DNA from 4 places in the Ensifer adhaerens genome. Region 2 is predicted to be linked to each of the others. Evidence: riboswitches for the same ligand, from Rfam matches in the RefSeq annotation. Region 2 holds a riboswitch; each other region holds the start of a gene.
What was found. Region 2 has a riboswitch for thiamine pyrophosphate ahead of thiD (bifunctional hydroxymethylpyrimidine kinase/phosphomethylpyrimidine kinase). Riboswitches for the same ligand answer to the same signal wherever they lie in the genome.
Positions count from the first base shown of each region.

Region 1: it holds a riboswitch for thiamine pyrophosphate, as region 2 does, so the genes downstream of both, thiC (phosphomethylpyrimidine synthase ThiC) here and thiD (bifunctional hydroxymethylpyrimidine kinase/phosphomethylpyrimidine kinase) in region 2, are expected to answer to the same signal.
Region 3: it holds a riboswitch for thiamine pyrophosphate, as region 2 does, so the genes downstream of both, thiB (thiamine ABC transporter substrate binding subunit) here and thiD (bifunctional hydroxymethylpyrimidine kinase/phosphomethylpyrimidine kinase) in region 2, are expected to answer to the same signal.
Region 4: it holds a riboswitch for thiamine pyrophosphate, as region 2 does, so the genes downstream of both, thiO (glycine oxidase ThiO) here and thiD (bifunctional hydroxymethylpyrimidine kinase/phosphomethylpyrimidine kinase) in region 2, are expected to answer to the same signal.

Region 1 is NZ_CP083350.1:1,604,736-1,610,479, forward strand. Features, by position in the region: gene thiC (phosphomethylpyrimidine synthase ThiC) at 1-1,454, opposite strand, end outside; TPP riboswitch at 1,545-1,673, opposite strand; gene LAC81_RS27655 (sigma-54-dependent transcriptional regulator) at 1,771-3,135, opposite strand; gene LAC81_RS27660 (sensor histidine kinase) at 3,139-5,007, opposite strand; gene LAC81_RS27665 (dicarboxylate/amino acid:cation symporter) at 5,235-5,744, shown strand, end outside.
Region 2 is NZ_CP083350.1:3,098,036-3,103,779, reverse strand. Features, by position in the region: gene LAC81_RS34125 (methyltransferase domain-containing protein) at 59-805, opposite strand; gene LAC81_RS34120 (dTDP-4-dehydrorhamnose 3,5-epimerase family protein) at 1,234-1,953, shown strand; gene LAC81_RS34115 (glycosyltransferase family A protein) at 1,947-3,128, shown strand; gene LAC81_RS34110 (hypothetical protein) at 3,366-3,581, opposite strand; TPP riboswitch at 4,213-4,315, shown strand; gene thiD (bifunctional hydroxymethylpyrimidine kinase/phosphomethylpyrimidine kinase) at 4,568-5,377, shown strand; gene LAC81_RS34100 (glycosyltransferase family 4 protein) at 5,530-5,744, opposite strand, start outside.
Region 3 is NZ_CP083349.1:3,662,659-3,668,402, reverse strand. Features, by position in the region: gene thiQ (thiamine ABC transporter ATP-binding protein) at 1-341, opposite strand, end outside; gene thiP (thiamine/thiamine pyrophosphate ABC transporter permease ThiP) at 338-1,942, opposite strand; gene thiB (thiamine ABC transporter substrate binding subunit) at 1,974-3,002, opposite strand; TPP riboswitch at 3,052-3,169, opposite strand; gene LAC81_RS17920 (GNAT family N-acetyltransferase) at 3,308-3,793, shown strand; gene LAC81_RS17915 (thiamine diphosphokinase) at 3,878-4,528, shown strand; gene LAC81_RS17910 (ABC-F family ATP-binding cassette domain-containing protein) at 4,532-5,744, shown strand, end outside.
Region 4 is NZ_CP083350.1:1,033,752-1,039,495, forward strand. Features, by position in the region: gene LAC81_RS25125 (amidohydrolase family protein) at 1-532, shown strand, start outside; gene LAC81_RS25130 (thiamine phosphate synthase) at 574-1,179, opposite strand; gene LAC81_RS25135 (thiazole synthase) at 1,176-1,949, opposite strand; gene thiS (sulfur carrier protein ThiS) at 1,953-2,150, opposite strand; gene thiO (glycine oxidase ThiO) at 2,147-3,118, opposite strand; TPP riboswitch at 3,278-3,398, opposite strand; gene bioB (biotin synthase BioB) at 3,811-4,827, shown strand; gene LAC81_RS25155 (8-amino-7-oxononanoate synthase) at 4,824-5,744, shown strand, end outside.

The DNA.
Region 1 (5,744 bases), 1.5 Mb from region 2:
TCGTTGCGGTCGGGGAGGCCGAGATGCTCCTTCGGCGTGACGTAGCAGAGCATGGCGGTGCCGAACCAGCCGATCATCGCCGCGCCGATGCCCGAGGTGATGTGGTCGTAGCCCGGTGCGATGTCCGTCGTCAGCGGTCCGAGCGTGTAGAACGGCGCTTCGCCACAGACGGCGAGCTGCTTGTCCATGTTCTCCTTGATCTTGTGCATCGGCACGTGACCGGGGCCCTCGATCATCACCTGACAATCCTTGGCCCAGGCGATCTTGGTGAGTTCGCCCAGCGTTTCCAGTTCGGCGAACTGCGCGGCGTCGTTGGCGTCGGCAATCGAGCCCGGGCGCAGGCCGTCGCCGAGCGAGAAGGAGACGTCATAGGCACGGCAGATGTCGCAGATTTCTTCGAAATGCTCGTAGAGGAAGCTTTCGCGGTGGTGATGAAGGCACCACTTGGCCATGATCGAGCCGCCGCGCGAAACGATGCCGGTGACGCGATCGACGGTAAGCGGGATGTAGTGCAGGCGGACGCCGGCATGGATGGTGAAATAGTCGACGCCCTGTTCGGCCTGCTCGATCAGCGTGTCGCGATAGACCTCCCAGGTGAGATTCTCGGCGATACCGTTGACCTTTTCCAGAGCCTGGTAGAGCGGCACGGTGCCGATCGGAACCGGCGAGTTGCGGATGATCCATTCGCGGATGTTGTGGATGTTGCGGCCGGTCGAAAGGTCCATCACTGTGTCTGCGCCCCAGCGGGTCGCCCAGACCATCTTTTCGACCTCTTCGGCCATCGACGAGGTGACGGCGGAGTTACCGATATTGGCGTTGATCTTCACCAGAAAGTTCCGTCCGATGATCATCGGTTCGGATTCCGGATGGTTGATGTTGGCGGGCAGGATCGCGCGGCCGCTGGCGATTTCCTGGCGCACGAATTCGGGCGTCACATGGTCGGGTACGTGGGCGCCGAAGCTCTCGCCGTCACGGACCTTCGCACGCGCCGTGTCGCGACCGAGGTTTTCGCGGATCGCCACGAATTCCATCTCGGGCGTGATGATGCCGGCGCGGGCGTAGGCAAGCTGCGTTACAGCTCGGCCAGCCGTGGCTTTCAGCGGCGCGTGCTGGAACGGGAAGGTCGGCGTCAGCCGGTCGCCGCTCACAAAGCCGTTGTCCTCGGGCCGGACGGTGCGGCCTTCATAGGTTTCCACATCGCCGCGGTCGACGATCCAGTTGCGGCGGAGCCGCGGCAGCCCTGCCTCGATGCTGATTTCGGCATCGTCGGCGGTATAGGCGCCGGAGGAATCATAGACCGTGACTGGCGGTTCGCCGGACGTCGGATGCAACGCGATCTCGCGCATCGGCACGCGGATATCCGGGTGGAGGATGCCTGATTTGTGGACTTTCCGGGAGGCAGGAAGCGGTCCTTGCGTGACCGAGAGGGCTGCGGGTTTTGTGGCAATATTCATGACGAGGCTCCAAGTTTGCAATTGGAGACCCAGTTCTGATGCCGGAAGGATGAAAGACGCTCCGCCAGATGCTGGACGCACGGAATCCTGGCTTCGATATCTGCACCGTCCCTACGCCAGTATGAACTGGATCAGGTTCAACGGGTCACTGCGCCACAGCCGGCAAGCCGGCCATCCAGCAGAATCTCAGCCCCTTGCGGGACCCCCCTGGTGAATGCCTAGATCATAGCCATCGATCGGCCCGGGACGTCAAGCGTGAATTCGCCTGTCGATGAAGATGCACCCAATACGTGTGCTTGCGGAAGTGAGTTTGGTGCTAGCGGTCGGCCTTTTCCGGCGCTGCCCGCTCGGCGTAGTCGGAACGGTTGATGCCGTGGCGCTGGAGCTTGTCGTAAAAGGTCTTGCGCGGAATGCCGAGCGCCTCGATCGTCGCCTTGACGTCGCCGCGTTGGGCGCGCAGTGCCTCCTTCAGGATTTCCGCCTCATAGCGTTCGAGCCGCTCCGGCAGCGCAAATCCGGGCTGTTGGGCGGGGGCAACCGGCTGTCCGAGTGGGCCCTCGACGCCGAGCGCCACGCGTTCGGCAAAGTGCGAGAGTTCGCGCACGTTGCCGGGCCAGGCATGGGTCATCAGGTGCTGTTGCACCACCGGCGAGATCATGGGTACGTCGCGCCTGAAGCGCTCGGCTGCCCGGGTCAGGAAGTGCGAGAACAGCAGCGGGATATCGTCGCGGCGTTCGCGCAGAGGAGGGATCGATAGCGTCACAACGTTCAATCTGAAGTAGAGATCTTCGCGGAAATCGCCGCGCTCAGCCGGATTGCCGAGATCGATCTTGGCGGCAGCGATGACGCGGATATCGACCGGTCGCACCTGGTTGGTGCCGAGTGGCGTGATCTCGCGCGCTTCCAAAACACGCAGCATCTTCACCTGCGTTGCCGGCGGCATCGCCTCGATCTCGTCGAGAAACAGCGTACCGCCGCTCGCATGTTCTATCCGGCCGATGCGCTTCTTCAACGCGCCGGTAAAGGCGCCCTGTTCGTGGCCGAAGAGTTCGCTTTCGATTACCGTTTCCGGCAAGGCACCGCAGTTGAGCGCCACGAAATTGCCGTTACGGCGCCGGCTCCAATTGTGAAGCAGCGTCGCCACCACCTCCTTGCCGCTGCCGGTTTCACCGGCGACGAGCACGTCCACATCGGTATCGGCAATATGCCGGATCGTCTGGCGCAACCGTTCCATGACCGGGGTCTGGCCGATCAGCGGCAGGCTGTCTCCGGCTGTCTCCGCGGCTCGTTTCAGCGCGCGGTTCTCCATGACGAGCCGCCGCTTTTCAAGCGCACGGCGCACGCTCTGTACCAGCCGGTCGGCGGCAAAGGGTTTTGGGATGAAGTCGTAGACGCCGTCCTGCAAAGCCTGCACCGCCATCGGGATATCGCCATGGCCGGTCACCAGGATCACCGGCAGGTCCGCGTCGAAGGCTTCGATGCGGCGGAAGAAGGCCAGGCCGTCGATGCCCGGCATGCGGATATCGCTGACGACGATGCCGTCGAAATTCGCGTCGAGCGTCTTCAACGCCTCGACGGCGCTGGCGAACGGGGCGACGGTGAGGCCGGCGAGTTCCAGTGTCTGCGTCATCGCCTTGCGCAGGTGGTTGTCGTCGTCGACGAGATAGACGGTCGGCTGCATCGCTCAGGCCCTCTTCAGGCGAACCGTGAAGACGGTGCCCTTGTCGCTGGTTTCGACGGTGATCTCGCCGCCATAATCGGCAACGATCTCCTTGGAGATGGCAAGTCCGAGGCCGAGCCCTTCGTCCTTGGAGGTGTTGAACGGGGTGAACAGGTCCTCGCGGATATGCTGGGGAATGCCGGGGCCGTTGTCGGCGACAACAAGCGAAACGGTGCCAGAGGGGTCGTCCGCGCAGTGCACGCGGATCTCGGCATCGCCGCGCGTACCCAGCGCTTCCAGCGCATTTTGCAGCAGATTGATCAGCACTTGTTCGAGGCGGATGCGGCTGCCGTAAACGCTGAGCCCGTTTTCCGGCAGGTCGATGACGATCGCATCCATGCGGCCGGCAAACCGGCTGCGCAGCAGCATCAGCGCACCCTCGATCACCTCGCGCATGGGGGTCGGCTCGGCGACGAAGCGGCCCTTGCGGGCAAAGCTGCGCAGCTCGTCGGTGATAGCGCCGACCCGTTCGGTGAGTTCGGCGATGCTGGCGAGGTTCTCCACCGCCGTTTGCTGCTGGCCACGGTCGAGGAAGGTACGGGCATTGTCGGCATAGGCGCGGATGGTGGCAACTGGCTGGTTGATTTCGTGGGCAACGCCGGCCGCCACCTGGCCGAGGATCGCCAGCCGGTTCGCCTGAACCAGTTCCTGCTGCACCGCCTGGAGTTTCTCACCGGTGCGCCTGTGGTCGGCGATCTCCGTTTCGAGATGATCGCGAGCGAGGCTGAGGTCCTGCGTTCGTTCTGCCACGCGCCGCTCCAGTTCGTCGCGGGCGACGCGCTCCCGCGCTGCGACCAGCTTCAGGGCCTGGCGTCGGCGCAGAAGGAAAGCGGCGAGCGCCAGCAGCGGCACGAGGACGGCGAGCGCGATCAGCCGGGCCTCGCGGGTTGCCGCGGAGATCGCGCCATCGAGCGGTGCCAGCTGTTCGAGCCGCCAACTCGTGGTCGGAACCATGGTTTCAACCCGCAGGAACCGCTGCTCGCTGTCGCCCGGCAACAGCGCGCGCAATTCGCTGGAGCCGTCGCTTGTCGGCTCGATGTCGCGGAAGGGCAGCGGCAGCAGCGAGGCATCGCCGAATTGCAGGCTGTCGCGGATGGCGGCGACGCGATCGCGCGGAATGGTTCTCGTCGTCATGAACCGCCAAGAGGGGAAGCTGGTGATCAGCACGATGCCGCGCCGGTCTGTGACATAGACGGGCTTGCCGGAGGCGAGCCATTCGGCCTCCACATCGTCGAACTCGAGCTTGGCGACGACAACGCCAATCGGGCCGTCAGGACCCTGGACCCGACGCGAAATGTAGAGGCCCGGCCGCTTGCTGACCGTGCCCATCGCGAAATGCTCGGCCTTGCCGTCGCGCATCGCCATGCGGAAATATTCGCGGAAAGCGTAGTCGTTGCCGACAAAGCTCGTTGGCTCGCGCCAGTTGCTGGCGGCGACGGCCACACCGTCGGGGTCGATCACGTAGATGACGGCGGCATCCGTGTTGGCCGCAAGCGCCTGCAGCTTCTCGTTCAGCCGTTGCAGCGCCTGGCCGTCGCGGGTCGAAAGGGCGGCCTTCACCTCGACGTCGTCGGCCAGCACCAGCGGCGTCGAGCGTTGGCGTTCGAGCACGGCGCGCAACAGCGAGGCCTTCAGATTGGCATCGATCCGGCTTTGGGCGTCGACCATATCGAGCGCCTGGTTGCGCCCGTATTCGCCGGCGAACAGAAGGCCGGCGACGAGCAGCGCCAGAGCGAGGCCGGCAAAGGCAAGCCAGGTACGGCGCATGGACTGGTCGAGATCTGCCAGGTTGAGGGGCGCGGATAGGGCATTGAACATGGCCTGATTGTGCATTTTTTCGCTCAGGCTTCCAGACCATCTGTGCGGAAATCCGCTCAACTCTTTGTGCGTGTCGCGCCACGCGCACAAACATCCTCATGGATTCAATGGCTTGTCTACTGTTCCGGAGAACTGGCACGCCCGTTGCAGATGACATCCTCATGACAGCCCGAGCTGTCGCGCATCGGAAATTGACCCGGGAGGCCCGGCATGACGCCGGACTGGGTCCAGTGGAGGATCTCATGATTATCGACCAATCCGCGGAACCGCGCGGCAAGACACCTTTCTATCGCCATCTCTATGTCCAGGTTCTGGCGGCGATCGCCGCGGGCATCCTGCTCGGCCATTTCTATCCTTCGCTCGGCACCGAGCTTAAGCCGCTCGGCGACGCCTTCATCCGCCTCGTCAAGATGATCATCGCGCCGGTCATCTTCCTGACGGTGGCGACCGGGATTGCCGGCATGACCGATCTTGCCAAGGTCGGTCGCGTCGCCGGCAAGGCGATGATCTACTTCCTGACCTTCTCGACCCTGGCCCTGGTCATCGGCCTGATTGTCGCCAATGTCGTGCAGCCCGGCGCCGGCATGCACATCGATCCCGCCTCGCTCGACGTCAAGGCTGTGACGACCTATGCCGAGAAGGCCCATGAGCAGACGATCACCGGCTTCCTGATGAACATCATCCCGACGACGCTGGTCGGCGCCTTTGCCGATGGCGACATCCTGCAGGTGCTGTTCATTTCCGTGCTCTTC
Region 2 (5,744 bases):
GACACCACTCAGAGGTTTGACGCCACTCCAAAGACTGAACAACATTCTTGGAAATTAACTAAGCTGGGTTACTAAAGACTCTTCGCTGGGCCAGGAAGACTTCAGTGTATTCTCCGAGAATACCGTGCTTATGATCGTTGAAACGGTAAACGCGAACATCGAAATGCGCCCACAGTGCGATGGCCTGATGAATGTCATATCCATAGTCGACGGTGACTAGGGCGCCCTTCGCGTCCACTGGGTTGCCGTGCCACTCTTCCGGTTTCAGGTACTCTTTGATGGTGCCGTCCTCATTGAAAGCAACGCGGTGGTCGATCGCCTCCACCTGATACTTACGAACGGGCCACGTGCAGAGCATATAGCCCCCGGGCTTCAGGTGCCGCCAGATTTCGTAAATGGCCGCCTTTGGATCGGGGATGTGTTCCATCACGTCGAGGGAGATGAACAGATCGAAAGTGTTGGCCGGGAACGTGAGTTTCTGAAGATCCTCGTTTCGGAATTTCCTTGTGGTCGAGCCACGCGGCAGATCGGGGTAGAATTGCGTCTGAATGAGGTCCTTGGCTTCCCGCTTAAGCTTCACAGAAATACCGCGGTCAATTGGCGAACACTCATGAATTTTGAGGTCGCGCCAATTCGGCAGCGCTTCCTCTAGAACAAGCGCCAGAGCCCTCTCGCGTGGAACCGATCCGTTAGGGCAAGACATACATGTCAAAGTTCCGCGGAACCAATTGTTCGTGGCCTGATACGTCGTCTTCGTTTGGCAAATAGGGCAAAAACCCTCATAACTTTTGAAGAGCTTGGTCACGAACTACTCCCACTTAAACGCGTTTAAGATGCTTTCGCGAACGTCCGATAGGCGCCCCGATATCTTCCTGACAGTTGGTGGAGCCATGAACCGACGGACGGTTCTATCTGCTCGCCGGCGACGAGGAGCGGAGACCGCAGTCCGCATGAGTGCAATAAATGCGACTCTTGGTTGAGAATTTCTCTTGCTCTCGCTATTTGTTTGCTTCCGTAGTAGTGACCCAATTTAGCGAAATTGTAAAGAATCGGGTCATCATCTATGTTTCGCGCCACCAAACGAAAGACATATCGAAGTTCCTCGGTATCGTCGTGCAAGCCGCTTGCAGGTGGCAAAACACCGGCGCAAGTGCCACGCATCGAGCCTCCGATATGAACGACTAGCCTAAAGTAGGGCCATCGGTTGCTCCTTTGAGAGGAAGGCGCGCTAGAATGATTTCGGGAATGGGCCCAGCATTGGTTAAAATTGATGCGCCGCCGCCTGCATTTCGCTTTGTACGGCCTTGTGCTGTTGCTGAAACTCAGTGGCGCGCAAAAAACAACTATGTAATACAAACTCACCCGAACGAAGGGGCAGTATCAATGCGGGATGACTTAAGCGCCAGTAATTCTGATCTGCTTCAGATGACTTTGCAGGCGGCGGTGCAAGATCAGCGAACTGTCGACGAACAAAGGCGGAGCACAGCGCCTCTGTTGGATGGCATGTCGTTCCACGAGAGTATCAGGCATGATGACGATCGAGGAAGCGTGACGGAGATCTACGACCCTCGATGGGGTTGGCATCCTGATCCACTTGTTTTTTCCTACGTGTTCACAATCCGTTCCGGGATGGTGAAGGGGTGGGGGCTGCACAAGCGGCACGAGGACCGCTATTTCGTTCTGAGTGGCGAATTGGAACTCGTACTGTACGATCCGCGGCCAGAGTCGAGCACGTGCGGCAAAATCTGCAAGGTCTACCTGTCAGGTAGCCGACCTCGACTCGTAAACGTACCCAAGTTTGTTTGGCATGCGGACCGAAACATCGGAACGTCCGATGTGGTAGTGGTGAATTTTCCAACCATCCAATATGACCATTCGAACCCTGATAAGTATAGGCTTCCAATAGATACCGACTTGATCCCGTATAGCTTTGGAAACGCCAAGGGATGGTGAGCCGGCCTCTAGTCTCCATTCTGATGCCGACCCATACGCGGGTCGATGTCATCGGGATCGCGATAGAATCTGTCTTGAAGCAAACCGTTGATGATTTCGAGCTCCTTGTTATTGGGGACGGCTGCGCCCCTGGGACGGCGGATGTAGTTGCCGGTTTCAACGACGATCGAATCCGTTTCTTCGACTTACCTAAGGCGCCTTACTTCGGCTATGCGAACCGGAACATCGCTCTTCGCGAGGCACGGGGGAGGTTCATAGGCTTTGCCGCGGATGATGACATTGTATTGCGGGACCATTTTGAACTGCTGATAAAGGCTCTCGGACACGGCGCCGCAATTGCTCACAGTCAGGCCTTATGGGTTTCGACCGACGGCATAGCTGCTCCATTCCTAACGAACCTTGAAATGCCGGACGAACTCTCGCATTTTATGGAGCGCAAGAATACGATCCCGGCGAGCTGCTTTCTTTATCGAGCTGATAGCCTGCCTTCACTGGATGCTTGGCCGGAAGACCTTCCGGCTGCTGCCGATTGGCGCCTATGGCAGCGCATAGTCCGTGAAAACCCCGAGCCCGCCGTGGCCCATTGTCGGCAGCCCACGGTGTTGCACTTCTCTGCCAAATGGAAGCGCTCTCGAGAATCTGGGATGGGGCAATTGGGGAGTATGCTCTCTATCGCAGATGTTGCTGATTGGTGGCCCGCAGCACTACGGGTACCAATCCCCTCGGGGCAACCGGAGCAGCAAGCGTACGCGGACCTCCTAAACGCCAACCCAGAGGAGTGGACTGCCGCAATCCGGCAGGCGGGGCGAGATCTTACTGCTCGCTTGGCCTGGGACGACCTGCAAATTATTCGCCCAGCATTGAAGGCTGCGAACGAAAAGTCCGCGACTATGCAGAATGAGCTTGCAGCAGCGCGCACGGAAACTGCGACCTATCAAGCCCACGCGCGAGTAGCGGAAGACGGGCGGGCAACGTCGGACATGGAAATAGAAGCGTGCCGAAAGAAAATTCAGTCTTTGGACAATCGCCTCAACGAAGCGTTAAACGAATCCGGGCGTCTGGCGGCCGAAGTCGAACGGTTGGCAGGCGAACTTAAGCGGATGCGGGCATCTCTGGCTTGGCGTGTGCACGAAAAAATTGAGCGACTCCGATGGGGTCGCAACAAAGCGTCCTAATCGGCCTCCGCAGCGGGTGTCGGGGCTCACGACTGACGCAGTTTTGGTGGTGATAGATTTATCCCGTTCCGATGACGCGGGCTTGGAGCAGGTCAATCTTTGTGCTTGATACATCTGGCGTTTAACAAGTTTGAGCTTGGTGATCTTGCCTCTCCGTCAGGCCGTTCGGCCATGGTGAAGTGATTGCGGCGCTGACGGCTGCACGATCTTTGACGACGCCGTTGGCGAATGAGGCGATCAACCCCATTTTGTCTCTCTCCAACTATTATCGAGATCAGCGAGGGATTTCTTGCGGATCATCGCCTGGAAGTCGGCGATGGCTTCCCCCGCCTCAACGAGCAGCAGAACGGCGCCCTCAATCGCCACAACAGTTACGGTCTCAGATTTGGAGAGGTCGTCGCGACGGATGGACATACGACGCGCAATGGTCGTGGCCGAGGGCGCTCGGTTCAAGGCGCCGTCATCGACCTTTCTGCTTTTCGACCGCGTGTGGCCCGCTCGGTGATACTTCGGTTTGGCCAAGCTTTTTGAACACGTCGAGACGAACGTGGCCGTCGAGCAAATGAAAGACGGCCGGGTCCTCGCGATCGCGGCCCCGACGGATGGCACCTCATTTTTCTGGCCAGAAACTCTGATGAAGTGTTGCAGGTAGTGCTTGCAATGGCACACCGCGATATTCTGTCTGTCACACTCGAACTGCGCGCAGCCGAAGTGGCGTTGGCCCGAGCAAGTGCAATTCTCAAAGCATTGCGGTGATATTGATGCGATGAGGCCTTACATCTAACGTTCTGCGTGGAAGGCGCGTCACCACTGAGTGAAACGGCAGTACTGCCGACCAAATCACTCCGGGATTGCATAGGTTCGCGTTCCAAACCCCCTTGCCTTAACGGCCTTGACGTGGCTAGTCTACCAGCGTCTGTGAAGTCGAACGCTCAGACGGAAGGCTCCTTATGCTCTTGAGGCAAAAGGGGCCTTTTTCTGTTTGTATCCTTTAAGGGCCTCCTTCGCCCGCATCGAACCGGCTTACATACGCGCCTGCTGAACTCAAGCAATTGACATCCCCTCCCACGCTCCCATAGCATTCATGCCTGCCGAGGGGCGCACCTGACGGTGCTGAGATGGCGGTGAGCCAGACCCTTGAACCTGATCCGGATCATACCGGCGTAGGAACGGCAAGGGCCTCTCTGGCACCCCCGCGTCTTCGCCGTTCATCTGGATCTCCATCATTTTGGTTTCGGGAGATCGTTGGTGCCAATACGCCGTTCAGAATGTAGCGACGAAGAACTCCGGGGGGCGGGGCGTCCAACCCAAGGGCTCGATCTGTCGGATTCCTCCAGATTGCTTGGAAGACCCACCTCAGTTCGTGCGTGCTTGAGCCGGTGGCTTGAGAGCGCGTTCGCAATCTTTGGAGCTGCTTCTACATTTCAGCGGAACCAGGCATGACCGCTATCGCCGTTACCATCGCAGGCTCAGATTCCGGTGGCGGTGCCGGTATCCAGGCGGATCTGAAGACGTTTTCGGCGCTCGGCGTCTATGGTGCCAGCGTGATCACGGCCATCACCGCGCAAAACAGCCGCGGGGTCGCGGCCGTCGAGGATATCTCTCCGGCTGTTGTTACAGCTCAGATCGATGCCGTGTTTTCGGATCTCGCGGTTGGCGCTGCGAAGGTCGGAATGTTGTCCCGCCAGGAGACCATTGCTGCGATCGCGTCCGGCCTGAAGCGATACGGGCATTTAGCAGTCATCGATCCGGTGATGGTCGCCACTTCAGGTGACATTTTGTTACGTCCGGATGCGATCGCGACGCTCAAGGAGGAATTGCTGCCGCTTGGGCTTATCGTGACGCCCAACCTGCCCGAAGCGGCTCTGTTGACGGGCCGCGCGATTGCCGAGAACGAGACGGAAATGGCCCGCCAAGCGGAGATGCTCCTGAAGCTTGGTGCGCGCGCCGTGCTGATGAAAGGCGGGCATGCCAAGGGCGACGAAGCGGTTGATATCCTCTTTAACGGGGACACCCCCTTGCGCCTGTCGCGCCCGCGGGTTGAAACGAGGAACGATCATGGCACCGGCTGCACGCTGTCTGCCGCGATCGCCGCTGGTCTTGCCCGTAGGCAGACACTTGAAGACGCGGTTATCGCTGCCAAGACCTATCTGCATGACGCGCTTGTTGCCGCAGCAGCGCTCAAAATCGGGCAGGGGCGGGGACCAGTTGATCACTTCCATCGATGGTGGGGCCCAAGCGGCGATTGATTCGATTACGGAGCCGTACACGGCTCGATCGTTCCGCTTCATGTTCAAAAAGCCAGGTCATTCCACTGTTTAATATCGGTTGGAATGATAACGCTGAAAGTTCGTTGCCTGTGGGCTGCAGGGGCGTGACGGGGAGCGTGCGTGCGTTCGGTCTAGGCCACCGCGGTGTTCAGGTGAGCCGGCTGCTCCTCCTTGAGCAGTTTCCGGTAGAGCGCGACATGCTCGCGGCCGCAGTCGACATGGCTCATCGGGCGCCTGAGTGTTGCCCGAAGGTTGTCCCAGGATCGGGGTGTGCTCAGCACGTCGATCAGGCGGTCGGCAAGGTCTTGTGCGCTGCCGGCGCGGAAGTGATAGCCATCCAGTCGGT
Region 3 (5,744 bases), on a different replicon from region 2:
TTGCGGTCTTCGTCCGTCAGGCGAAGCGCCGGGTTGATGCCCAGGCCGACATTGGTCGCGACATCGAGATGGGCAAAGAGATTGTTGTCCTGGAAGATCATCGAGACCGGGCGCTCCGAAGGTGCCTGGTTGCCAGCCTGCTGGCCGAGGATATGGACCTCGCCCTGGTCGGGATCCTCAAAGCCGGCGATCAGGTGAAAGAGCGTCGACTTGCCGGAACCGGAGGCGCCGGCAACGGCGACGATGCCACCGGCCGCGATTGTGCAATCGAAGCGTAGCGTGGTCGTTTCGAAGCGAACTTCGACATTGCGCAGTTCGATGGCAGGGTTGGGCTCGGTCATGCTTTGCGTCCTTGCCGCCGGCGGACGTCTTCCGCCGTGCCGAGGATGGTGAAGATCAGGCAGAGAAGCCCGAGGAAGAGGGCAAGGCCAGCCGCATCGGCGGTGCGGTAGCTGCCCATCCGGCTATAGAGCAGCCAGGGAAGCGTCACCATGTCCTGCGAGCCGAAGAGGGCCACCGCGCCGAGATCGCCGAGCGATAGCGCCATGGCAAAGGAGAGCGCCATCAGCAACGGTTTGCGAAGGGCGGGAAGATCGATCCATCGCAGGCGATGAAACCCGCGGATGCCGAGGCTTGCCGTCAGCCGTTCGGAGCGCGCCGCGTGCGTGGCCATGGCCGGCGCGAGGATCCGGTGGACGAAGGGGAGGGCCATCAGGGCATTGATCGCCACGACGACGACAGGCGCAAAGCGCGCGACATCGCCGAAGGGGCGGAGAAGCAGGAACCAGCCGGCGCCGAGCACGACTGGCGGCACCAGCAGGATCAGTGAGGTGCTGGCGCCGATCGTGTCGGCAAAGCCGCGTGCCAACGTACCTGTGTGGCGTGGGGCGGTAACCGTGGCCGCAGCACGGATCATCACGGCTGCCATGGCGACGGAGGCGAGCGCCGAGGCAAGCGCGATCGAAGCGCTCGTCACCAGTGCCCGATGCACGTTCGGATCGCGCGCAAGCTTGAGGAGATCGGCCTGCAGGCCCGAGACGACGACCGCGATCAACGGGGCAATGAGGAAGAGCAGTGCGAGGATGATCCAGGCGCTATCGTTTAGCCGTGCGACGGGCCTTGCGCCATCGAAGCGGCGAACCGCGCGACCGCCGGTCACGCCCTCTTCCGGCTCCGTTGCCAGACGTCGCAGAATGAGGAGCAGGGCGCCGGTCATGGCGATCTGCAGCCCGGATAGCGCGATCGCACGCGGTGGGTCGAAATCGAAGCGCAGGGCCTGGTAGATCGCGACCTCGATGGTGCTAGCCGCAGGACCGCCGCCAAGCGTCAGCACGAGCGTGAAGCTGGTGGCGCAGAGCATGAAGACGAGGCCGGCCGCGCCCGGCAGCAAGCCACGCAGGACAGGCCATTCAATAAAGCGGAATAGCGCACGGGAGGGCATGCCGAGATTGGCGGCGCTGCGCCAGTATTCGGCGGGAATACGTTCAAGCCCGGCCAGGAACAGGCGTGCTGCCAGCGGCATGTTGAAGAAGACATGCGCGAGCAGGATGCCGAACAGGCCATAGATGCTGATTGGTTGCTCGAGGCCGAGCCAGCGCAGGCCGGAGTTGAAGAAGCCCTGGCGTCCCCAGATCTCGATCAGACCGAGCGCGCCGACGAGAACGGGCAGGCCGAGTGGCAGCGCCATAAGCCGCAACAGCCAGATACGACCGAAGAACCGGGGCCGCCGCGCCAGCGCCCGCGCCACAGGAATGGCGAACAGCATCGACAGGAGCGTCGAAAGGGTTGCCTGCAGCAGCGTGAAGCGGGTGACGCGCCAGATATAGGCGTCGAACAGGTTGCCTTCGTTCGTGCCGCCGGTTTGGGCGAGCAAGGCTACGATCGCCAGGCCGACGAAGAGCAGGAAGGCGCCGAGGCAGAGCGCCCCGGCGACAACAGTCATGCGGTTTTCGCGCAGTGCGAACAATCCGGCCTCAGCTCTTGCTCATGCCGGCAAGCCATTCGTCGATCCAGGCCTTGCGGTTCTTCGCGACTTCTTCCGACGGCAGCAGGAAGGTCTTCTCCGGATTGACCAGCTTGTTGAAGGCATCCGGCAGCGGCTCGCTGGTGACGCCGACCGGCATCATCCAGTTGGTCGTCGGGATGATCGACTGGAACTCCGGCCCGGTCATGAAGCTCAGGAACTGTTTTGCCAGGTCCGGCTCCTTGGCATGCTTGGTCATGCCGGCGACTTCGATCTGGATGTAGTGGCCTTCGGAGAAGGCCGCCGCCTGGTAGCGCTCGGTGTTTTCCGCGACCATGTGATAGGCCGGCGAGGTGGTGTAGGAGAGCACCATCGGTGCTTCGCCCTTGGTGAAGAGGCCGTACGCTTCCGACCAGCCGGGAGTGACGGTCAGAACGCGGTCCTTGAGCTTAGCCCAGGCAGCGCCGGCCTCGTCGCCATAGACGGCCTTGACCCAGAGCAGCAGGCCGAGGCCCGGCGTCGAGGTGCGCGGGTCCTCGATGACGATCTTCTGTGACGGGTCGCCTTCGACGAGCTCCTTCAGACTCTTCGGTGGCGTCTTCAACGTTTCGGTATCGTAGACGACGGCGAAGTGGCCGTAATCATAGGGAAGGAAGGTATCGTCGGAGAAGCCGCCCGGAACCTTCAGCTCCTTGGCATCGACGCCGTGCGGCGCGAAGAAGCCGGTCGCCTTGGCTTCCGCCACGAGGTTGGTATCGAGGCCGAGCACGATGTCGGCCTTCGAGGCGTCGCCTTCGAGCTTCAGGCGGGTGAGCAATTCGACACCATCGGCGACGCCGACATAATTGACCTTGCACTCGCAGGTCTTTTCGAAGGCTTCCGCCACCTTGGCGCCCGGGCCCCATTCGGTGATGAAGCTCTCATAGGTATAGACCGTCAGCGTCTTGTCGGCTGCCGTTGCATGGTGGGCGAAGACGAGACTTGCGGTAGCAGCCAGAGCTAGCCGGCTAAACAGTTTGTGTTGCGATAAATTGGACATGGCAGGCACCTCTCCCAAAGTTCGTTGTTGCATGGGAAAAGGGCGTATCGATCCGATCGCGTCTAATCCCTCCGCCGGTATGAGCCGGATCAGGTTCCGCGGGTTGGCGTTGCACGCCTCTCAGCCTCCGGCCGCTATGCGGTCGGGAGGCACCCCGTTAGAGCGGCAAAAGATTTACCGCCACGCTGGTTCCATGGCAAGCGATGTTTGGGGGGAGCCGAAAGTGGCGCCTTGGAGCGGGGCATTGGCTCGTATTTGCGTAAGCCGCCAACTGCGCTACACCACTGCAGCGAGGAGGAAACGCCATGCCAGATATGCTCGTTCGACTTTACGCCCTGCCGTCTCACCCTCAGTCGAGGCTTGGAGCGGGTATCAGCATTCGCCGTGCCATGGCGCCGGAGCGCCGCCTGGTCGTCTCCTGGATCGAGAAGACCTTTGGTGCCGGCTGGGCGGGCGAGGCGGAAGCGGCCTTCTCTTCCACCCCGACGCGCATGCATGTCGCGGTGCACGAGGAAAAGATCGTCGGCTTTGCGTGCCACGACGTGACCGCGCTCGGCTTCTTCGGTCCGACTGGCGTCGATGAAGGCATGCGCGGCCAGGGGATTGGCGAGGCGCTGCTGATCGCCAGCCTGACGGCGATGCGCGAGGCCGGCTATGGCTATGCAGTCATCGGCGGCGTCGGACCGGCGAAGTTCTACGAGCGGGTAGCCGGTGCGTTCGAGATTCCGGATTCGACCCCGGGCATCTATGCCGGCATGCTGTTTCCAGATCCGGTGCCGGAAGGGCACTGACGGCTTCAGCAAAATTTCGAGAACCGGTCGTCCAACGGTTTTCTTCGTTTTCCTTCCGCGGTCCTTTGCGCTATGGGCTTTGCCATGGCTCGATCGACCTTCACCATTCTGCTTGGCGGCGCCCTTTCGCTGACCGACCGGCTGACACGACAGCTGAGCGGAAGCCGCTTCGTTGCAGCTGACGGCGGCATGCGCCATGCCCGTTTGCTCGGCGTCGTACCCGATGTCTGGGTCGGCGATTTCGATTCGACCGAAGACGCGTTGCTTTCCGAGTTCGCCTCCGTTCCACGCGAGCCCTATCCGGCGGCAAAGGCGGCGACGGATGGCGAGATCGCGGTTGAGGCAGCGCTATCGCGCGGCGCCGATCGGCTGATTTTCGCGGGCGCGCTCGGCGGCACCCGCAGCGACCACGCCTTCATGCATCTGCTGCATGCTGTCGCCCTTGCCGAGCGTGGGCTTCCGGTGCTGATGACCTCGGGCGAGGAAGAGGCCTATCCGCTGCTTGCCGGTCCGCTCGAGCTCGACCTGCCGAAGGGTTGCCTCTTCTCGGTGCTAGGTCTGACCGAACTTACCGGCCTTTCGATCGTCAATGCGCGCTATCCGCTCGACGATTTCACCCTGCCGTTCGGCTCGTCCCGAACCGTTTCCAACGTTGCGGAGGGTCCCCTTCGCTTCACTCTCAAGAGCGGTCGCGCCATCGTGCTTGCCCGCCCCTATGATCTTTCCGGAGCCTGAGCCTTGGCGCCTCCCATTCTGAAACTCGACGATATCTTCCTTACCTTTGGCGGCACGCCGCTTCTGGCCGGCGCGAACCTGCAAGTGGAGCCGGGTGACCGCATCTGCCTGGTCGGGCGCAACGGCTCGGGCAAGTCGACGCTGATGAAGATCGCCGCCGGGCTTGCAGAGGCGCAGTCGGGCGAGGTGTTCCGTCATCCGTCGGCGACCATCCGCTATCTGCACCAGGCGCCGGATTTCGACGGCTACGACACGGTGCAGGCCTATGCCGAGGCGGGCCTGGGGCCGAGCGACGACCCGTTTCGCGTCGCCTATCTGCTGCAGCATCTGGGGCTGACAGGCGAAGAGGACCCGAAGCAGCTCTCGGGCGGCGAAGCGCGCCGGGCAGCGCTCGCCCGCGTCATGGCGCCGGAGCCGGATATCCTGCTGCTCGACGAGCCGACCAACCATCTCGATCTGCCGACGATCGAATGGCTGGAAGACGAACTGACCCGCAGCCGCTCGGCGCTCGTCTTGATCTCGCACGACCGGCGCTTTCTGGAGAAGGTGTCGACGGCCACCGTCTGGCTCGATCGCGGCCAGTCGCGCCGGCTCGATCGCGGTTTTGGCCATTTCGAGGCGTGGCGCGACGAGGTGCTTGAGGCCGAAGAGCTGGAACAGCACAAGCTCGGCAAGGCGATCGAGCGCGAGGAGCACTGGCTGCGCTACGGCGTGACGGCCCGGCGCAAGCGCAACATGCGTCGCCTCGGCGAGCTGCAGAATATGCGGGCCGTCTATCGCGGCCACAAGGGGCCGCAGGGGACAGTGCAGGCGACGGCCGCCGACGCCAAGGAATCGGGTAAGCTGGTGATCGAGGCCGAGAAGATCAGCAAGGCCTATGGGGACCGCACCATCGTTGCGCCCTTTTCGATCCGGGTGCATCGGGGCGACCGTATCGGTCTTGTCGGTCCGAACGGTGCCGGCAAGACGACGCTCCTGAAAATGCTGACCGGTCAGACCGAGCCGGATACCGGTACGGTCAAGCTCGGCACCAATCTCGAAATGGCGACACTCGACCAGAAGCGCGAAGATCTCAATCTGGACGACACGCTGGCGCATTACCTGACGGACGGGCGCGGCGAGAGCCTGCTGGTCAATGGCGAACAGCGCCACGTCACCGGCTACATGAAGGATTTCCTGTTCCAGCCGGAGCAGGCACGCACGCCGATCCGTGAGC
Region 4 (5,744 bases), 1.1 Mb from region 2:
CGACAAGCTGCGAATCAATCTCGCGCATTTTGGCGCTTTCGACGAAGTCATACGCCCGGGCGCGCCGACGGGCGTAATGGTTTCCTGTGCCCAGGACAAGTTTTCCGGGCCGCCGACCTGGGAGGACATCATCGGCAGGACAATCGACCACGAACGTCGCCCGAACCTTTTTGCGGATCTGAGCTATCTCAGTGAATTGGTCAGCAGCGACGACAAGAATCTTCACGCAGAGATCCGGCAGTTGCTGGACAAATGGCTTGATGACTACGACCCCGACGCCCGTCACCTCATGTTTGGCACCGACTGGTCGATGATGGCGCTGGAAAAAGACTACAACGCCTATGTATCGAGGATTGCCGAGCAACTGACGCTCGCCAGCGTCAGCGACGAGCACCAGCAGAACATCCTCTGGAGAAACGCCTCGCGCTTTCTCGGGATTGACCGACCGGGCAAGACGCGCGACCGCCTCACGGCCTATTGCGACAGGCACGGCCTGGGGTCGGCCTGGCTTTCCGAACTTGCGATTGCCTGAGGCAGCGCCGCGGCGTCAGGTGACCCTGTCGTTTGTCTCGATCAGCGCCACGGCTGCGTGCGTGCGATCCATTCCCGTGTCCGCCCCTCGGGGTCGGCATTCAGCGTGATATCGGTGACGACGGCGGCGCTGTCGGCGCCGTGCTCGAAGACGCCGGCGATCCGCTCGATGTTGAGGCCGCCGATTGCAACGAGCGGCAACGGCTGGACGCGTTCCCGCCAGGCGGAGAGCCGCGGCAACCCCTGCGGATCCCATTTCATCTGCTTCAGGATCGTCGGATAGATCGGCCCGAGGGCAACATAGTCGGGTTTCGCGGCAAGCGCCGTCTCAAGCTCTGCCTCGTCGTGGGTGCTAAGGCCGAGCTTCAGGCCGGCTGCGCGGATCGCGGCAAGATTCGCCTCCGCCAAATCCTCCTGGCCGAGGTGGACGAAGTCGCAGCCTTCGGCAATCGCGAGGCGCCAGTAGTCGTTGACGATAAGCTGGCAGCCATGACGGTCGCAGACTTCCTTGGCGGCACGGATCTCGTCGCGGAGCTCCGCTTCCGGGCGGTCCTTGACGCGAAGCTGCACCAGTTTGACGCCGAGCGGCACCAGCCGCTCGATCCACTTGGCGCTGTCGAGGATGAGGTAGAAGGGGTCGAGTTTCACGCAAACACCGCCTTTCCGATGACGGGGGTGGACGGGACGGCAAAATCGCGTGGTTCCAGCATGCCGGCCTCAAAAGCGTCACGTCCTGCATCGATCGCCCGGGCGAAGGCCGCGGCCATGAGAGCCGGTTTTGTCGCGCCAGCTACGGCGGTGTTCAGCAGGACCGCGTCGAAACCGAGTTCCATCACGATGGTTGCGTGTGAGGGCCGGCCGATGCCGGCATCGACGATCAGCGGCATATCCGGAAAATGCGCCCGCATGGCTCTGAGCGCCGGGATGTTCTGCGGCCCCATGGCGCTGCCGATCGGCGCGCACCAGGGCATCAGCACCTTGCACCCGGCCTCAACGAGGCGCTCGCCGACCACCAGGTCGTCGGTCGTGTAGGGGAAGACCTCGAAGCCCTCGGCGCAGAGAATGCGTGCGGCCTCCACCAGCCCGAATACGTCGGGCTGGAGCGTATCCTGATGGCCAATCACCTCGAGCTTGATCCAGTTCGTGCCGAAGACTTCGCGCGCCATCTTCGCCGTCAGTACCGCTTCCGATACGGAGTGGCAGCCGGCGGTATTCGGCAGCACATGCGCGCCAAGTGACCGGATCAGTTCGAAGAAGGCGGCGCCCTGGCGGCCGCCGGCGGTTTCGCGGCGGAGCGAAACCGTGAGGATCGCGGTCGCAGACGAGCGAACCGCGTCTTCAAGGGCGGCCGGCGAGGGGTAGCGGGCGGTACCCAGAAGCAGGCGCGAGCGCAATTCCTGTCCATAAAGCGTCAGCATGTCTCAGCCTCCCTTCATCGGCGAGAGTATTTCGATCCGGTCGCGATCGTTGAGGGCATGGGCCGAGCGATCCGTCCGATGCACCAGCTCGCCGTTGACGGCGGTGGCAAGCCAGTCGCCTTCAAAGTCGAGTGCGGCCAGAAGTTCGGCAAGGTTCGCGACTGCGAGGTCGTGATCCTCGCCGTTGACGATCAGTTTCATGCGGCATCTCCCTTCAGGTTCCGTGCAAGGGCAAGATCCGCCGCCTCCTCGGCCAGAGCTGGCGAGAGCAGGAAACCGTGGCGGTAAAGCCCATTGAGCGTAACGGTGTTTCCGGCGCGCATGACGCGCGGCAGGTTGTCGGCAAAGGCCGGCCGGACGCCGGTGCCGGTTTCGATAAGCCGCGCTTCGCCAAAGGCCGGGTGCAGCGTGTAGGCCGCGTTCAGGAGTTCCATCAGTGAGCGGGCGGTAATCGGTCCGCCATCGTCCGTTTCGATCATGGTCGCCCCGCACATGAAGAGCCCATCGCCGCGCGGCACGATGTAGAGCGGGATGCGCGGATGGATGAGGCGAACCGGCCGCGACAACTCCACTTCACCCGTCTGCAGATAGAGCATCTCGCCGCGCACGCCGCGCAGGCCGGCGACGGTGCCGATCCGCGAAGCCCCGCTACAGTCGGCGATCATATCGTGGCCGCTGTCGCCATCTGTCTCACCAACGAAGGAAACGCCACGCTCGACCAGCTTTTGCCGCAGCAAGACAAGCGCCCGGCGGGGGTCGAGATGTGCTTCGCCGGGAAAGAACAGCGCCTCTCGGAAGCGCCCGGCAAGCGCCGGCTCCAGCCGCGCGATCGCCTCTGCGTCAAGCCATTCGAAGCCGGACGTGCGCGAAGCGAAGCGTTTGAGTTCGCCGGCATCTCGTGCCGGGGCGACGACGAGCGTGCCGTTGCGCGATACTTCTCCCGGAAGCGCCCGGTCCCACCAGTCGATGGCGCCGATGCCGCGTGTCAGTACCACTTCCTCGGCACTTTCGCGCTCGCACCAGGGCGCCAGCATGCCGCCGGCAAACCAGGATGCTGCCCCGCCGAAGTCCGCCTGCCGCTCGGCAACGGCGACTTCGACGCCGTGACCACTCAGTTCATGCGCCAAGGCCAGTCCGACGACGCCGGCGCCTTTGATCAGAACGCGCATGGTCAATGCGCCCCACTGTGCGGAACCGGCCGCCGGCCCGAAGGATGCAAAGTCGCGATGATGATACGCACTGCACAGGCTCCATAGTTGGAGACCCAGTTCGCGCCGGAGGGATGGAAGGACGCCTTGCCGCGATAGGCTCGCGCGAACGCGAATGCGGCAGCGATGTCTGCACCGTCCCTACGCCAGTATGAACTGGATCAGGTTCAACGGGTCACTGCGCCGCGGAAACCGCCTGGCAGAATCTCAGCCCCTTGCCGGGACACCCCTGGTGAATGCTTCAAACTGAACGGCTGGACCGGATTTTGTCAAGAGCCGTCGATGCGAGCATCACATCGGGTGCCTTCAGCCAAAAATTATCTATAAAAAGGTGGGCGAGATGTAGGTTTTTGAGCGCTTGCGTTGACGTGCAAACTCGCGTCTAGAGATCTGCAGGTATGTTGGGAAAAGGTATATTAAAACAGGATATTACTCGGTGGTTGTTGCCATAACCGGTTCAACTTACCGAAGCGGAAGACCGTGGCATTCGTCCTCCTCGTATCGCCTAATGGGTCAAGTTGGCGCAGTCAAGGATTGCATGTGTGCGCATATAGCTACTTTAAAGTGGTTGTCGTGTTCCGTGTTCGAGAAAATTATAGATAATTATGGATTCTATCTATTTTGCTGGTCCGCCAATGGGGAAACGAACACACATGCTCGACGTAAACAGTTCGACCGAGTCGACTTCGGTCGCCGCCAAAGCCACCGAGCCGCGTTGGATTCTGGCCGATGCACAAAAAATCTATAATCTGCCGTTCAACGACCTCCTCTATCGCGCGCAGTCCACTCACCGCGCCACGTTCGACCCCAATGCCATCCAGATGAGCCGCCTGCTGTCGATCAAGACCGGCGGCTGCGCCGAGGACTGCGGCTACTGCAGCCAGTCCGCGCATTACCCGACCGGGCTCAAGGCGTCGAAATTGATGGAGGTAGAGCGGGTTCTTGCGGAAGCGAGGAAGGCGAGGGATGGCGGCGCGACACGTTACTGCATGGGTGCGGCCTGGCGCAGCCCGAAGGAGCGCGACATGGAGGCGATCGTCGCCATGATCAGCGGCGTGCGGGCACTCGGGATGGAGACCTGCATGACCTTGGGCATGCTGACTCCGGAACAATCCGGGCGGCTCGCCGACGCCGGGCTCGATTACTACAACCACAATGTCGACACGTCGGAGCGCTTCTACGGCGAAATCATCACCACCCGCAGCTTCGCCGACCGGTTGGAGACGCTCGCCAATGTCCGCGACGCCGGCATCAAGGTCTGCGCCGGTGGTATTCTCGGTATGGGCGAGACGGCAGACGACCGGATCTCGATGCTGGTGACGCTCGCCAATCTGCCGGTGCCGCCGGAAAGCGTGCCGATCAACATGCTGATCCCGATCCCGGGCTCGAAGCTCGCCGATGCCGCACCTGTCGATCCGATCGATTTCGTCCGCACTATCGCGCTGGCGCGCATCCTGATGCCGCAGTCGCATGTCCGGCTTTCCGCCGGTCGCACCGAAATGAGCGACGAGACACAGGCGCTCTGTTTCTTTGCCGGCGCCAATTCGATCTTCGTGGGCGAGACGCTGCTCACGGCCGATAATCCCCGGGAGGATCACGACGCGTCCCTGTTCCGCCGCCTGGGGCTGAAGCCGATGGCACTTGCGGCAAAAAAGGACGCGGCCGAATGACTGTGGCGGCCCTTCTCACGCGTCACGAGAAGACGCTTTCCGGCCTCGAACGAAAGGGGCGCCGACGCGAACTTGTCGTCGGCGGTGGTATGGATTTCACCTCCAACGACTACCTCGCGCTTGCCGGATCGCCGCGCCTGAAGGCGGCAATCGCCGCAGCGATCGAGCGCGGCGTGCCGGTCGGCTCCGGCGGCTCGCGGCTGTTGCGCGGCAACCATGGGGAGCACGTGGCACTGGAGGCGGAGGCAGCGGCGTTCTTCGGCGTGCCGCGAACGCAGTACTTCGCCAGCGGCTATGCCGCCAACGCCGCCCTCTTTTCGACGTTACCGCAGCGCGACGATATCATCGTCCACGATGCCCTGATCCATGCGAGTGCTCGCGAGGGTATTGCCGCAAGCAAGGCGGTCGCAGGCGCCGCCACGCACAACGATGTCGACGCTTTCGCCGATAAGATCAGCCAGTGGCGGAAGGCGGGCGGCACGGGGCATCCGTGGATTGCCGTCGAAAGCCTCTATTCCATGGACGGCGACCGGGCGCCGCTTGCAGATCTCGCCGCGCTCGCAGAACGGCACGATGGCTTTCTGGTGGTCGACGAGGCACATGCGACCGGCGTCTTCGGGCCGGACGGCCGCGGAGTGACGGCCGAATTGGAAGGTCGGGAAAATCTCGTGGTGCTGCACACCTGCGGCAAGGCGCTCGGGGTTTCCGGCGCGCTCATTGGCGGAAGTGCGGTGCTTTGCGACTACCTCGTCAATCGTGCCCGCAACTTCATCTATTCAACCGCGCCGTCGCCGTTGATCGCGGCCGCCGTCCGCGAAGCGCTGGCAATGCTGGTGGATGAGCCGCAGCGCCGGGAAGAGTTCGACAGCCTCAGGGCCTTCGCCAATCAGGCGCTTGCCGAAACGCTTGGCATCGAA